4 regions of the Paenibacillus sp. J22P90 genome follow, and region 1 is predicted to be linked to each of the others. Evidence: riboswitches for the same ligand, from Rfam matches in the RefSeq annotation. Region 1 holds a riboswitch; each other region holds the start of a gene.
What was found. Region 1 has a riboswitch for cyclic di-GMP ahead of AC58UX_RS28105 (PilZ domain-containing protein). Riboswitches for the same ligand answer to the same signal wherever they lie in the genome.
Positions count from the first base shown of each region.

Region 1 (3,124 bases):
TCAAAATCGGTGGAAACTAACCTATCAAGCATGCATTGAAACATCTTATAAGAAGACAGGATTTAGATTAGCAGTTGAAATTAATGAATATGAAGATATCCGATTTAATACCAATAGACATTAGTTTATCCTCCTGAGATCGACCAGAAGAAGGTTACACATAATTCTATTAGCTAGGCATACCAACAGTCTCATAAGGTTTAGGCAACAGTCTACATATATTTTGACACAGACTGTTGTTCATATTGCTACCATACGTTTCTGAAAAAAACAAAAAAACCTTGAATTATCAAGGTTTAAGATCATCTATACGCGCCCGATACGATTCGAACGTACGACCTACAGTTTAGGAAACTGTTGCTCTATCCTGCTGAGCTACGGGCGCATAGTATCGTCATTCTAACATGAGATGTTTTGGGGGTGCAACCATTTTAGCCCAAGGACAAAGTGAAGGTATCTCGCAAGGAAAGTATACAGTGAATAAAGAATAGGTTAAGCAATCATCATAATCGATGACTAAACCCATAGAGAGAAGGTGCCATATGGAGCATCGCCCCGTGGTTCAATTTCCCAAGTCCAAAGCAGAAACCATCCTTGATGTCATCTCACTTGTAGTCATCGTAAGTATAATCGCTTATGTCGCCTACGTGTGGCAGGACCTGCCTGAGCGGATTCCGACGCATTTTAACGGTAAAGGGGAGATCGATGGTTGGGGGAACAAAATGAGCCTAATTGCCTTGCCACTCATAGGCATCATTGTTTATGCTGGCTTGACGCTCCTAAGCAATGTCCCGCACGTGTACAATTATCCGACGTCGATTACGCCTCAGAATGCCCGTGAACAATACCAGAATGCTCGCTTATTTATGAACAGTTTAAAAGCGGTGATTGTGATTCTGTTCGGCTTCATTGAATGGTCTATTGTCCAAAGCGCCAAGGAGGGCAACGCCGATCTGAATTGGTGGGTGTTGGGCTTCATCCTGTTGATGCTGTTTGGCACGATCATCTTTTTCATCGTTCGTTCGATACAATTAAAGTAAAATGAGGGGCCTTAAGCCCCTCATAACCCCTAAGCTTTTCCCCGTAATTTCCGGAAAAATTGCGTCAGCATCGTCGAACACTCCTCTTGCAAAACGCCACTGACCACATCGACACGGTGATTGAACCGGTCCTCCTGCAGCAAGTTCATCAACGTCCCCGCACAGCCAGCCTTCGGATCGACTGTACCGTAAATAACCTGCGGAACACGCGCTTGTACAATCGCACCTGCACACATCGGGCAAGGCTCCAGCGTCACATAGAGCTGGCAGTCCAACAGACGCCAAGCCTGCAAATGCTCGCTCGCTTGTTTAATGGCAATCATCTCGGCATGGGCAAGAGGATCTAGGGTTGTTTCACGCAAATTGTAGCCGCGGCCAATGATTTGACCTTGATGGACGACGATTGCGCCAATCGGGACTTCGCGGATAGCTTCAGCTTTTAGCGCCTCGCCAATCGCTTCTCGCATCCAGGGAATATGTTCATCCACAGGGGGACACCTCGCAATAATATTTTATCCACATGTGAATAAAAAACAGAACAAATATTCGTTGTTAACAAGCTGTGGATAACATTGTGTATAACTTATAAACCTGTGGATATTTCATCCACTACACATTCATACAATAAAAACATCGCCCATGCAAGGATTTTAGTTGAAAGAAATATAGGGGCTACGTATAATGGTGATAACAGTGGGTCTTTTAGACCATAATGACGATCTTACATACGATGACATAGCAGGGTTCGACAATAGCAAACTTGTTGAAAAGCAAGGACGCAAAGCTGAGGGTCTACGGTTCTATTGAACTATGGCAGCCTGGTTACCGAAAATCGATGCATAATAATTGATTAAGGTGAGGGACTGCTTCTTTATTATGGAGCAGTCTCTCTTTGTCTATTTTGTGCGGAGAAGTTGTATAAAATCCATTTGTAGAAGGAGAGGTGTTGGTGCACATGGCGATGAAACAGGATGCGTTGAAACGGTATGGGAGTAAAGAAGGATATGATGCAGAAGTATTGATCGATTCCAAAGCTGTTCTGGCTAAGGACGATTTCGTGTCGACAGGTATTCTTACCTATGCGCAAGGGGACATCATCGAGATTGAAATGCCGGAATATGATGTGTTTCAGCTTGGGGATAAAGCGAAAATGACGTTATATACGAAATCGGGTCTGTTTGTTTTTCAAACAACTGTCGTAGCGAGGGAACCTGGTTCACTCATTGTGATTAATCCACCTGAGAATCGGAAAAAGTTTTCGGAGAAGCGGGAATTCCCGCGGGTAGAAGTGAAAAATACGGGTCAAATTATCGGTTTTCAAAACATCACACAAAAAGAGCAGCATGTCCTTGAAAATCCGATCGAACTCGCGATTAAAAATATCTCAATGAATGGAATTGGGTTTACCATCAATGATAACTCCATGATCGATGGGATTCTTCATAAAAAGTGCCTCCTCCAAGTCGAGTTGGATTTAGGCTTTGAGCTGCCGTGCAAGTTGGAAATTATACGGAAAGAAAAGCTGGAAGACAGCTACTATTACGGGGCTACTTTCGAAAGCTATCCAGAGGAACAAAGCAATGCGCTGCGCGGGTTTATCCTGCGTAATCAGATCGCAACTTACTTCGAACAGAAGCGTGATGACGAGTTCAAAAAAGCAATGGAAAAAAAGTCTGCAGCCAATCAATAGCTTGCAGGCTTTTTTTTGCCCTCCAAGTACTATATAATAAGAAGGATGATTTTCGAAAATTAAGGAGTTGTAACGACAATGGCTTTGAAAGCAGGTATCGTCGGTCTACCGAACGTAGGAAAATCGACATTGTTTAATGCAATTACACAGGCGGGGGCAGAATCTGCGAATTATCCGTTCTGTACGATCGATCCGAATGTTGGGGTAGTAGAAGTACCAGACGAGAGATTGCAGAAGCTGGTGGAAATCGTGGTGCCGAAGAGCATCGTTCCGACAGCCTTCGAATTCGTTGACATTGCGGGTTTGGTTAAGGGTGCGAGCAAAGGCGAGGGCCTTGGGAATAAATTTCTTGCACACATCCGTGAAGTTGATGCGATTGTGCATGTTGTACGTT
Region 1 is NZ_JCAUAY010000011.1:165,393-168,516, reverse strand. Features, by position in the region: tRNA gene AC58UX_RS28120 (tRNA-Arg) at 312-385, opposite strand; gene AC58UX_RS28115 (DUF1648 domain-containing protein) at 558-1,040, shown strand; gene tadA (tRNA adenosine(34) deaminase TadA) at 1,070-1,507, opposite strand; cyclic di-GMP riboswitch class I at 1,784-1,870, shown strand; gene AC58UX_RS28105 (PilZ domain-containing protein) at 1,996-2,730, shown strand; gene ychF (redox-regulated ATPase YchF) at 2,809-3,124, shown strand, end outside.

Region 2 (3,124 bases), on a different contig from region 1:
AAAATTGGTAAGTGTTTCGTCCCTGATCCTTGGCGGCATACATGGCCTGGTCTGCATGTTTGAGCAGCTCCTCCTGCGTATCTCCATCATACGGATACATGGAAATCCCGATATTCGTAGAGACGTAAATATCTCCAATGTCCAAATGAAAAGGAATCTCCAACAATGCGATGATGTTCTGGGCGTGCTCTCTGATCGAATGTGGATTCCCTTGGGGAAGCAGAATGACAAATTCATCGCCGCTTAGTCGAGAGACGGACCCACTCTCAGGTAAGCAACTCGAGAGTAAAGCAGCAAATTTTTGCAGGGTGTGATCGCCAACCAGATGACCGAAGGAATCATTAATCCATTTGAATCGATAAATATCTAGAAACATAACGCCGAAGGTCTCATGGTGTCGCTGTGCGTGAGATAAAGTATGCTGGAACAGTTCATTACATTGATTACGGTTAGGCAATCCAGTCAAATGATCAAAGTAAGCTAATTGATGAATGAGTTCTTCCGATTTTCTTTTTTCGGTTAAGTCCCGGAGGTAGGCCGTATAAATGGTTCTCCCCCCATAGACGATATTCGTTATGATAATTTCAGCCGGAAATGTGCTGCGGTCTGCTCGGTACGCAGTCATTTCAAAGCGTCTGCCAATGAAGGAATCGGCTTTTTGACTCATCAGCTGGTATAGCGATGCGGCATCTTGTCCATCTTGATCGAAAGGAAAAAGGAGATCGAATAGCGTACGTTTCAGCGCTTCTTTGCGCGTGTAGCCGAATACTGCTTCTGCTGCCGGATTGAACTCAATGATCCAGCCCTGTGACTTGAACATGAAGATACAATCGATGGCTGATTCTAAAATAGAAGCTTTAAGCGCAATCTGTTCAGCCAATCGCCGATCCACGGAGAGGGAGCTAATAAAACTGATTGCGAAGATGAGCAAGGTTCCGAAGGCCACATACATGGCGACTACAAAGAAGTCCATATTCACAGCCTTGGCACTATGCGGATGGGATACGGCAGGAAACGTCATGACAGCGGACGTCATCCCCGTGTAGTGCATGGCAGTAATCGCGATACTCATAATAAGGCTGCTAAGGGGTAGACGGTGATGGTTTCGTTTAAAAAAGAAGTAAAGCGCCGTTATGGACGCGAATATAGCGATCACAATAGATAAAGTAAGAGGTAATATCTTATATTGGATAGTTACATGTTGCAAGGCAGCCATCCCGATATAATGCATGCCGCTAATCGCTAAGCCCATGAAGGTACCGCCAATAAGGAACCTAGAGCGGATGGAGCTCGCTTGAAAGGCGACGAGAAGTCCGACCAATGCGCCGCCGACGGCCACAAGAATGGAGATACTGACAAGCGAAATATCATAGGTTACGTTACTGGGCAAATGAAAGGCTAACATCGCGATGAAATGCATGGACCATATGCCTATGCCCATCACGAGCGCACTGCATATAATCCAGCTCTTCTGATGCCATCCTTCGGAAGTAGATACTTTACGAGCTAGATTCAAAGCCGTATACGAGGCAAGCAGCGCAATTACAAACGAAAGCAGGACAAGCACGAAATTATAACTATCCGTTAGCGAATGGTGCATCAGAGAGCCCTCCTACTATTTTCCCGGCATCAAAAAAAGGATCATCCCGAAATAAAGGATCATCCCTTCATATCCGGCAACCTGTCAACCGTAGCATCCCAATTGGTATGCGTTAGGCCATGGCTTTGCGTCTCACCGTTTCCGATGATTTGCCTTTTCGATTTGATCTTCATTTGTGCTCAGTACCGAGTAAACCCACTACTATTTAACTATTATAAAGTAGGTAAAAAATACCTGTATATAGCGATAAAAGCGGGATTTTGTCGAATTTAATTAAGAAAGTTAAAGTCTGCCCATTTTTTTACTTTATAGGTAAAAAACACGGCTTAATCACTTAGGAAAGTGGCTATTCCGTGTTTGCTGAGGTTTATTGTTAACTCGACTTATTTTTGTTATATCGATTCTCCATATACCACTGAAAGATCCAAACGACTAACGTAAACCAACATCCACTAGCGAAATAAGCGCCTATTACATCACTTGGATAATGGACACCCAGATAGATCCGGCTAATCCCAATGAGAAGAATCATACTTATGCTGCTCAAAATGACCACGGTCCTGCCAAGCTTTGAGGGAACATGTCTCCAAAGTAGAAACGCTAGTGAAGCGTATAAGGCGAAGGCTGCCATGGAATGGCCGCTTGGAAAGCTGTAGCCCGTCTCTTCAATTAACCTGTGAAGGGTAGGGCGTTCTCTCTGATAGATGATTTTAAGCAGCTGATTCCAACCTACGGTGCCAACGAGCAGAATTAGAAACACAATGATTTCTTTGCGGTGATGCAGGAACTTAAATTGAATAAATAGGCTGCAAAGAAAAATGACAATAACAGCGGGTGTCGAACCTATATAAGTAAACACATGCATCACGGAAGTTAGCCATGGCATTTCCATCCCTTGAATCCATGAGATGATGGTGCTGTCAAAAGCTGCAATCCACTGCCCCTTTATCATGGAAGCCACTAGAGTAAAGCAAATGAAGAAAAGCATACTGAAAATTAGAAGAGTAGTGACTTTCCATTTAGATTTCATAATCAAGTTAACTCCTATCGCGAGTCAATTAGCTATTATTTTGAATGAATTTGGGCATACTTTTTATTGCTAATAATTGGAGTGTTTCTTTGCCTCTAGTCCATTGTACCCTAAAAGTCTCCTCATAATATGACAAGGACATGAACTCCTGCCCATGAGTGTAAGACTTCTTCGCTGCAGTTCTTGTCGTATCGCTAATAACTATCTATAATAGTAAGTAATATTTTAATCGAAAGTTTCATCATGGATCCAGAAAGGTGTATGACTAGGTCGCGCCCTGGCTTGCTGTAGCGCCTAAAACAGGTGGCGCCTACATCCTTTCTGCAAATTTTAGGGTATAAGGATGGTAAAAATGAGCAACAGAGAAACTAAAACAGACGTCATCTTAATTGGTGCGGGTATCATGAGTGCGACATTAGGGACAATTCTGAAAGAACTAGTACCTGATTGGAAAATTACCGTTTTTGAGAAGCTGGACAAGGCGGGTGAAGAAA
Region 2 is NZ_JCAUAY010000012.1:75,813-78,936, forward strand. Features, by position in the region: gene AC58UX_RS28590 (sensor domain-containing diguanylate cyclase) at 1-1,600, opposite strand, end outside; cyclic di-GMP riboswitch class I at 1,673-1,764, opposite strand; gene AC58UX_RS28595 (phosphatase PAP2 family protein) at 1,974-2,630, opposite strand; gene AC58UX_RS28600 (malate:quinone oxidoreductase) at 2,983-3,124, shown strand, end outside.
Region 2: linked by a shared signal. The riboswitch ahead of AC58UX_RS28590 (sensor domain-containing diguanylate cyclase) and the one ahead of AC58UX_RS28105 (PilZ domain-containing protein) in region 1 are both predicted to bind cyclic di-GMP.

Region 3 (3,124 bases), on a different contig from region 1:
TCGGCGAGAGGAGTCAACATCTAATGAATCGTATGCGTCATTTTCTTCAATCCTATCATCCCATTGTACATACGCTAATCTTAGGTACTGTGATGGCTCGAGCTGCCTCCTCAATGAGTTTACCGTTCCTAGCCATTTATTTGGCCAAGCACTCTGATATGAGCCCCGGACTCATTGGTATCGTGATTGGAATGGGCGCTTTAGCCGGAACGTTCGGCGGATTTGTTGGCGGCACGCTGTCAGACCGATTTGGAAGACGAGTGATCATGCTCGCTGCTCTCTTTGGATGGGGGTTCGTTTTCTTAGGCTTCGGTGTTGTAAAACTACCTGTCCTGTTTATGCTGCTCAATATGCTTAATGGGCTATGCCGCTCATTCTATGAGCCTGTATCGCAAGCGCTAATGGCAGATTTAACGGAGCCGGCCAAAAGGAGGCAAGTATTCTCACTCCGCTACATGGCGATTAACGTCGGTGTGGCCGTAGGTCCTCTACTGGGCGCATTCTTTGCGACAATGAACGGAGCCTTGCCCTTTTTGCTTACAGGGATTATCTATTTGATCTATGGGATCACACTTTACGCACTTCTCATTAAGTTCGGCATTAAAAAAATCGAAGGCGAAAAGAAATCCATTATTACTTTCCGCTCGGCGTGGGATGTTATTCGTAAGGATATGACCTTCCGTTTATACATTATCGGTGGCATTATCGGAGCGATCGGTTATTCTCAGGTTATGGTGACGTTGTCACAGTACCTTCAGAGGGATTTTGCAGATGGGGTCAAAATGTTTGCGATCCTCATGAGCGCCAATGCCATTGTCGTCATCGCGATGCAGATCCCCCTTGGGAGATGGGCGGAAAAGTATTCACCTTTAACAGCCATCGTCGTTGGAAACTTGATGTTTGCGATTGGTGATTTCGGCTTCGCTTTGTCACATTCGTTAGCTTGGCTCATCGTCTCGATGGCGATCTTCACGTTCGGTGAAATTTTGAATTATCCTGCGGCTAACATGCTGATTGATAAGCTGGCGCCTGAGCATATGCGTGGAACCTATTACGGTGCTCAAACGTTAACGAACATCGGCCATTTTATGGGACCTTGGATTGGCGGCTTTTTACTCGTATCCTACGGTGGTCAAACACTATTTATGATCATTGCAGTTTTATCGTTGGTTGGATCAATTTTCTATTGGAGAGGCACAAAACGTCAAAAAAACGTGAAAATATCGTCGAAAATGCAAACTTTTTGATGAATTTCGTAAAAATAGTTCCTCCGCACTATTCGATTTCAAATCATCATCCCTTATCCTTGAAGTATAGGAAGTCATGATTTAGTAGACTCAACTTCACAGATTTTGCAAGTACTCACGACAAAGGCAAAACTGGCGAAAGCCAGCGACGCAAAGCTACAGGGGCTTTACTTCTCCTGCACAGGACAAGCAGCCAGCCAGCCGCCGAACGATTGGGAATTCACTTTAGAACCCCTCTAGTCGGTTCACTACGGTGGGGGTTTTTCTCTGTCATAGCGAAAAAAATGAACAATTTGCACTAAGGAGGCCCTAGCGGCATGAAATCGGACAATCAATTACATGAGGAACAGAAGGCAACATCGTTATGCGGTAACCATGTTGCGCGTTTGGTGCCATCGATGGATGGACCTAAGCTCATGATCAACCGTGAAGAATATGCGCTCAACGAAGCTTGTTGGGATGTCGAAATGTTTCACGGAAGAAACAATAGCATTCTCATTTTTTACTGGAAAGGTGAAGTTAAGCTTTCTGTGAAAATGCCCCCAATGGCGCAAATCGAAGGCTTCGTCACAAGACTTTTCCAATGTCTTTCATCCAAATTGAGAGCGGTTCAACCTATCTAGGTGAATCGCTCTTTTTTTCGCACAAAAGTTAGAGATTTTCTCGTTGTCACGAATCGACACTAGCTGATATAATACTTACAATTAGTAGTTCTTAGGGACTATGTCGAGGGAGATGCATAGCATATGAGATTGATCACACGTTCCGATTTCGATGGTTTAGTATGTGCAATGCTCTTCAAACAATTAAACATGGTGGATGAAATGAAATTTGTCCATCCCAAAGATATGCAGGACGGGCTGATCGAGGTCTCTGAGAACGATATTTTGGCGAATGTCCCTTATGTACCGGGGTGTGGGCTATGGTTTGATCATCACTCCAGTGAGCTCACACGGATGGGGGAAGCCGTCGAATTTAAGGGGGAAACGCGGATCGCTCCAAGCGCAGCGAGAGTTGTGTATGATTACTATGGCGGAAAAGAAACCTTCGGCGATATCGATGATATTATGCAAGGCGTAGACAAAGCGGATTCCGCGCAGTTTAGCAAAGAGGATATTTTGAATCCGAGCGGCTGGGATTTGCTTTCTTTTATTATGGATGCTCGTACTGGGTTAGGGCGTTATCGGGATTACCGCATCAGCAACTATCAGTTGATGGAGGATCTGGTTGAGCATTGTGCAACGAAATCCGTTAGTGAAATTATGGAGCTTCCGGACGTGAAGGAGCGTGTTAGTCGATACTTTGAGTTGGACGCGCTCTATCGGGATATGCTGCAAACGTACACGCGGGTGGAAGGTAATGTGATTATTACGGATCTTCGCGATGTGGAAACCATTTATCCAGGCAATCGTTTCATGGTTTATGCACTTTATCCGGAGCAAAACACATCCATTTGGATCGTAGATGGCCGAAATAAACAAAACTGCGTATTCGCATGCGGTCACAGCATAATTAATCGTACCGCACAGACGAACATTGGTGATCTGATGCTTCAACATGGCGGAGGCGGTCATCAGGCTGCAGGAACATGCCAGGTGGCTTATGAGCAGGCGGATGAGATTTTGAGTAAAATTGTTGAAACGATGCAAGCAGCAGGTTAGAATAGATAGATAAGCCGCAGGATGGGTGCAGCCCAGCATGCGGTTTTTCTTTGTAAGGAGGTGTCACAGAATGGAATTAAAGCAAATTCATCATGTTGCGATTATTAGTTCGAATTACGAAATTTCTAAGCATTTCTATGTGGAGTTACTCGGACTCACCTTCATTCAGGAAACATATCGCGCCGAAAGAGATTCGTATAAATTGGATTTACGCAT
Region 3 is NZ_JCAUAY010000002.1:526,792-529,915, reverse strand. Features, by position in the region: gene AC58UX_RS07195 (MDR family MFS transporter) at 24-1,247, shown strand; cyclic di-GMP riboswitch class I at 1,363-1,456, shown strand; gene AC58UX_RS07190 (hypothetical protein) at 1,565-1,870, shown strand; gene AC58UX_RS07185 (exopolyphosphatase) at 1,994-2,908, shown strand; gene gloA2 (SMU1112c/YaeR family gloxylase I-like metalloprotein) at 2,979-3,124, shown strand, end outside.
Region 3: linked by a shared signal. The riboswitch ahead of AC58UX_RS07190 (hypothetical protein) and the one ahead of AC58UX_RS28105 (PilZ domain-containing protein) in region 1 are both predicted to bind cyclic di-GMP.

Region 4 (3,124 bases), on a different contig from region 1:
GCCAATGGAATAGCTGGAGATGACCCATGATCCGAGATCGGCCGTTATACTGAGATCTTGAATAATACTTGGAATCGAGACGTTGAACATCGTCGTATTCATGACAACAATGAATAAGCCTATTGTCCAAACGGGCATTACAATTTTATCGTTCATGTGGATTCATCCTGACTAAAGGCGAGATATGAGTATGATTTTTCTATTATAAACCTACATCGTCTAATAGCCAAAACGAATTAGGGCACTTGCCAATTGACAGGTTGCAAAATAGAACGTACAATTTATTATATATTTAGATAAATATCTAAATAAGGAGGAAACCCATTTGAATGAGGCATTTAAAGCGCTAGCGGACCCAACTCGTCGTGAAATTTTACAGCTGCTGCGAGAAAAGAGTATGAATGCTGGTGATATTGCTGATCATTTTAAGATTAGTAAGCCAAGCATTTCGCACCATTTGAACCTGCTTAAACAGGCGGGACTTGTACTTGATGAACGTCAGGGGCAACATATCATGTATACCTTGCACACCACAGTTGTTGAAGACGTCATCGGATGGATGTTTAACATACTTAACAAAAAAGATGAGGAGGAACAATCATGAAAAAATGGAAGGAGATTTTATTATATGTGGTTAGCCTTTCCCCAGCGATAGGTGGCTTAGTGTTGTACAGTCGTCTTCCGGATACGATGGCGAGCCACTTTGACCTGAATAATGAAGTGAACGGTACGATGAGCAAAGAAATGTCGCTTCTCATGCTGGTGCTGCTGGGTTTGCTGCCGCTATTCATGCGGGTATTGAGAAATGTTGATCCAAAGAAAGCGAATTACGAGAAATTTCCTGCGGCATTTGAGGTGACGCGGTTCGGGGTTAGCATCCTTTTAGCTGTCGTAGGTTGGGCGATCATTTTCTTTAACTTAGGGTATAGCCTTGATTTCCAGAAAATCACCATGATCTTGATAGGCGCGCTGTTTACCGTGATGGGCAATTTTTTAACGCAAGTGAAGCCCAACTATACGTTTGGCATACGGACACCATGGACGCTCGCCAATGAAGAAATTTGGAGAAAAACACATCGTTTGGGCGGTCCGCTGATGATGGTGGGCGGAGTGATTTCGTTTATTGCTGCATTTGTAATGCCCTCAATCGCCATCATCATCTTTATAGCGGCAATACTCATCAGTTCCTTAATACCTGTTCTGTATTCCTATGTGATCTTTACCCGTCTTTCAAAGTAAAAAGGTTATTTATAGACTGCCAGCGATTCGCTGAGTGGTCTTTTTCATTGCGGTCAAAATTTTTGACAATCGACAAAATTTTACAAATATCGCTATGTACACAAATTTGTTTGCTACCTATAATAAGCAATAGGATATGTGACTTAAGTAATGTGACTAAAGTAACAGAGAGTGATTGATGTAAGGTTTTTATTGGAAAAACGAACCTAATAGAAAAGGGCAAATCATTGGAAACAATGAGACGCAAAGCCATGGCCTAACGCATACCTATTTGTATGCTACGGTTGACAGGTTGCCGAGTTTGAAGGGATCATCCTTAATTCGGGGTGGTCTTTTTTTGTGTAACAAATCAACAACCATTTTCTAGGGGGAAGCTTGTCATGAGAGCAAAAAAACGTGTCATGCAATTCATCGTTATCGGAACACTGATCTTGGCTTTACTCGTACATGGCCTATCAAGCTTTACACATGGATCCATGCATCATGACGCACTGACAGCATCTTCTCCCACATCATCGTTCCTGTTTCAATGGTTATTTTGGTTGCCTATTGCCCTTGTTAGTCTCAGTTTCATTGTCTACATGTTCCACAAAGATCATGCTTGGCTGCCATTCCTACATACATTATCACTCACTTTTTGCAGCTTCTCCATTATTGCTGGGGGGCAAGGTATGGTTGAGTACCATTTTTCAATTTTCATGGTGTTGGCCATTCTGATGTATTATGACAACATTAAACTACTCTTGTTCAGCACCGTGTTATTTGCCGCACAGCATCTGTTAGGCTATCTCTTCTTTCCAGAACTGGTATATGGGGCAAAAGTGTATGCGTTTTCAATGGTTACCATTCACTTAGTGTTCGTGATTCTCTTTATTGGAGCAGTCATTTACCAAATCGTCTCAGGCCGAATGGCAACTAAAGCCTTCGAATCCGCTCAAAACGATAAAATGCAGCAAACCGTGAAAGACATCATCGGTCGACTTTTTGATACTTCGCAGGAAGTAAGGATGAATTCCAATGGACTTTCGGTGCAATCCTCCGAATTGAATCGCTTAACATCTGAAGTCGTTCAAACGATGCAAAAAGTTGAGCAAGCGGCAATCCATCAAGAGCAAGGGGTAGAAGTGAGCAGAACGGCTGTAACTGAAATGTTAAAAGATACATCACTCATCGCAGAGAATTCGTCCAATGTATCCGAAATTTCTAACCAAGCCGCGCAGGAAGCGGAAAGAGGGAATCAACTGATCCAATTGGCTGTCCACCAAATGCAATCGATGAATAACACGATACATACGACTGCCGAAAAGGTGAAAGTACTTGGCGAACGCTCGGAAGAAATTAACCAAATCGTTAACTTGATTACAGATATCGCTTCACGTACGAACCTGCTGGCGCTGAATGCTGCCATTGAGGCTGCGCGTGCTGGAGAGCATGGCAAAGGCTTCACCGTCGTAGCCAGTGAAGTCCGGAAGCTTGCCGAGCAGACGAGTTCCTCTGCCAAACAGATCGCTGATCTCATTCAAGATGTGCAATCGAATAATGAGGCATCCATCGCTTCTATGGATCGGGTTATTGTGACCTTCGAGCACGGAAATGACGCTGTTGTTGCAGCAGGGCATGCTTTTGAACATATAGCCAAAGCTGTTCATTCTATTGCCGTACAAATGCGAGATATTAACGGAGCATCCCAGCAGGTTTCCGCAAGCACACAGCAATTCAGCGTGACGATGGAGGAAATTTCGCACCTTTCTACACAGCTGGCGAAGAACGTGAAATCCGTCAGCAAGCGGACTGATCAGCAGGATCAGCTCATTTGCAAAACGTCGCAGTTAGCGGATTTATTAGGTGCGCTAAGTGATAAATTGAATGACATTATGAAGACGAC
Region 4 is NZ_JCAUAY010000003.1:426,158-429,281, reverse strand. Features, by position in the region: gene AC58UX_RS12235 (MFS transporter) at 1-156, opposite strand, end outside; gene AC58UX_RS12230 (autorepressor SdpR family transcription factor) at 326-604, shown strand; gene AC58UX_RS12225 (SdpI family protein) at 601-1,239, shown strand; cyclic di-GMP riboswitch class I at 1,448-1,539, shown strand; gene AC58UX_RS12220 (methyl-accepting chemotaxis protein) at 1,620-3,124, shown strand, end outside.
Region 4: linked by a shared signal. The riboswitch ahead of AC58UX_RS12220 (methyl-accepting chemotaxis protein) and the one ahead of AC58UX_RS28105 (PilZ domain-containing protein) in region 1 are both predicted to bind cyclic di-GMP.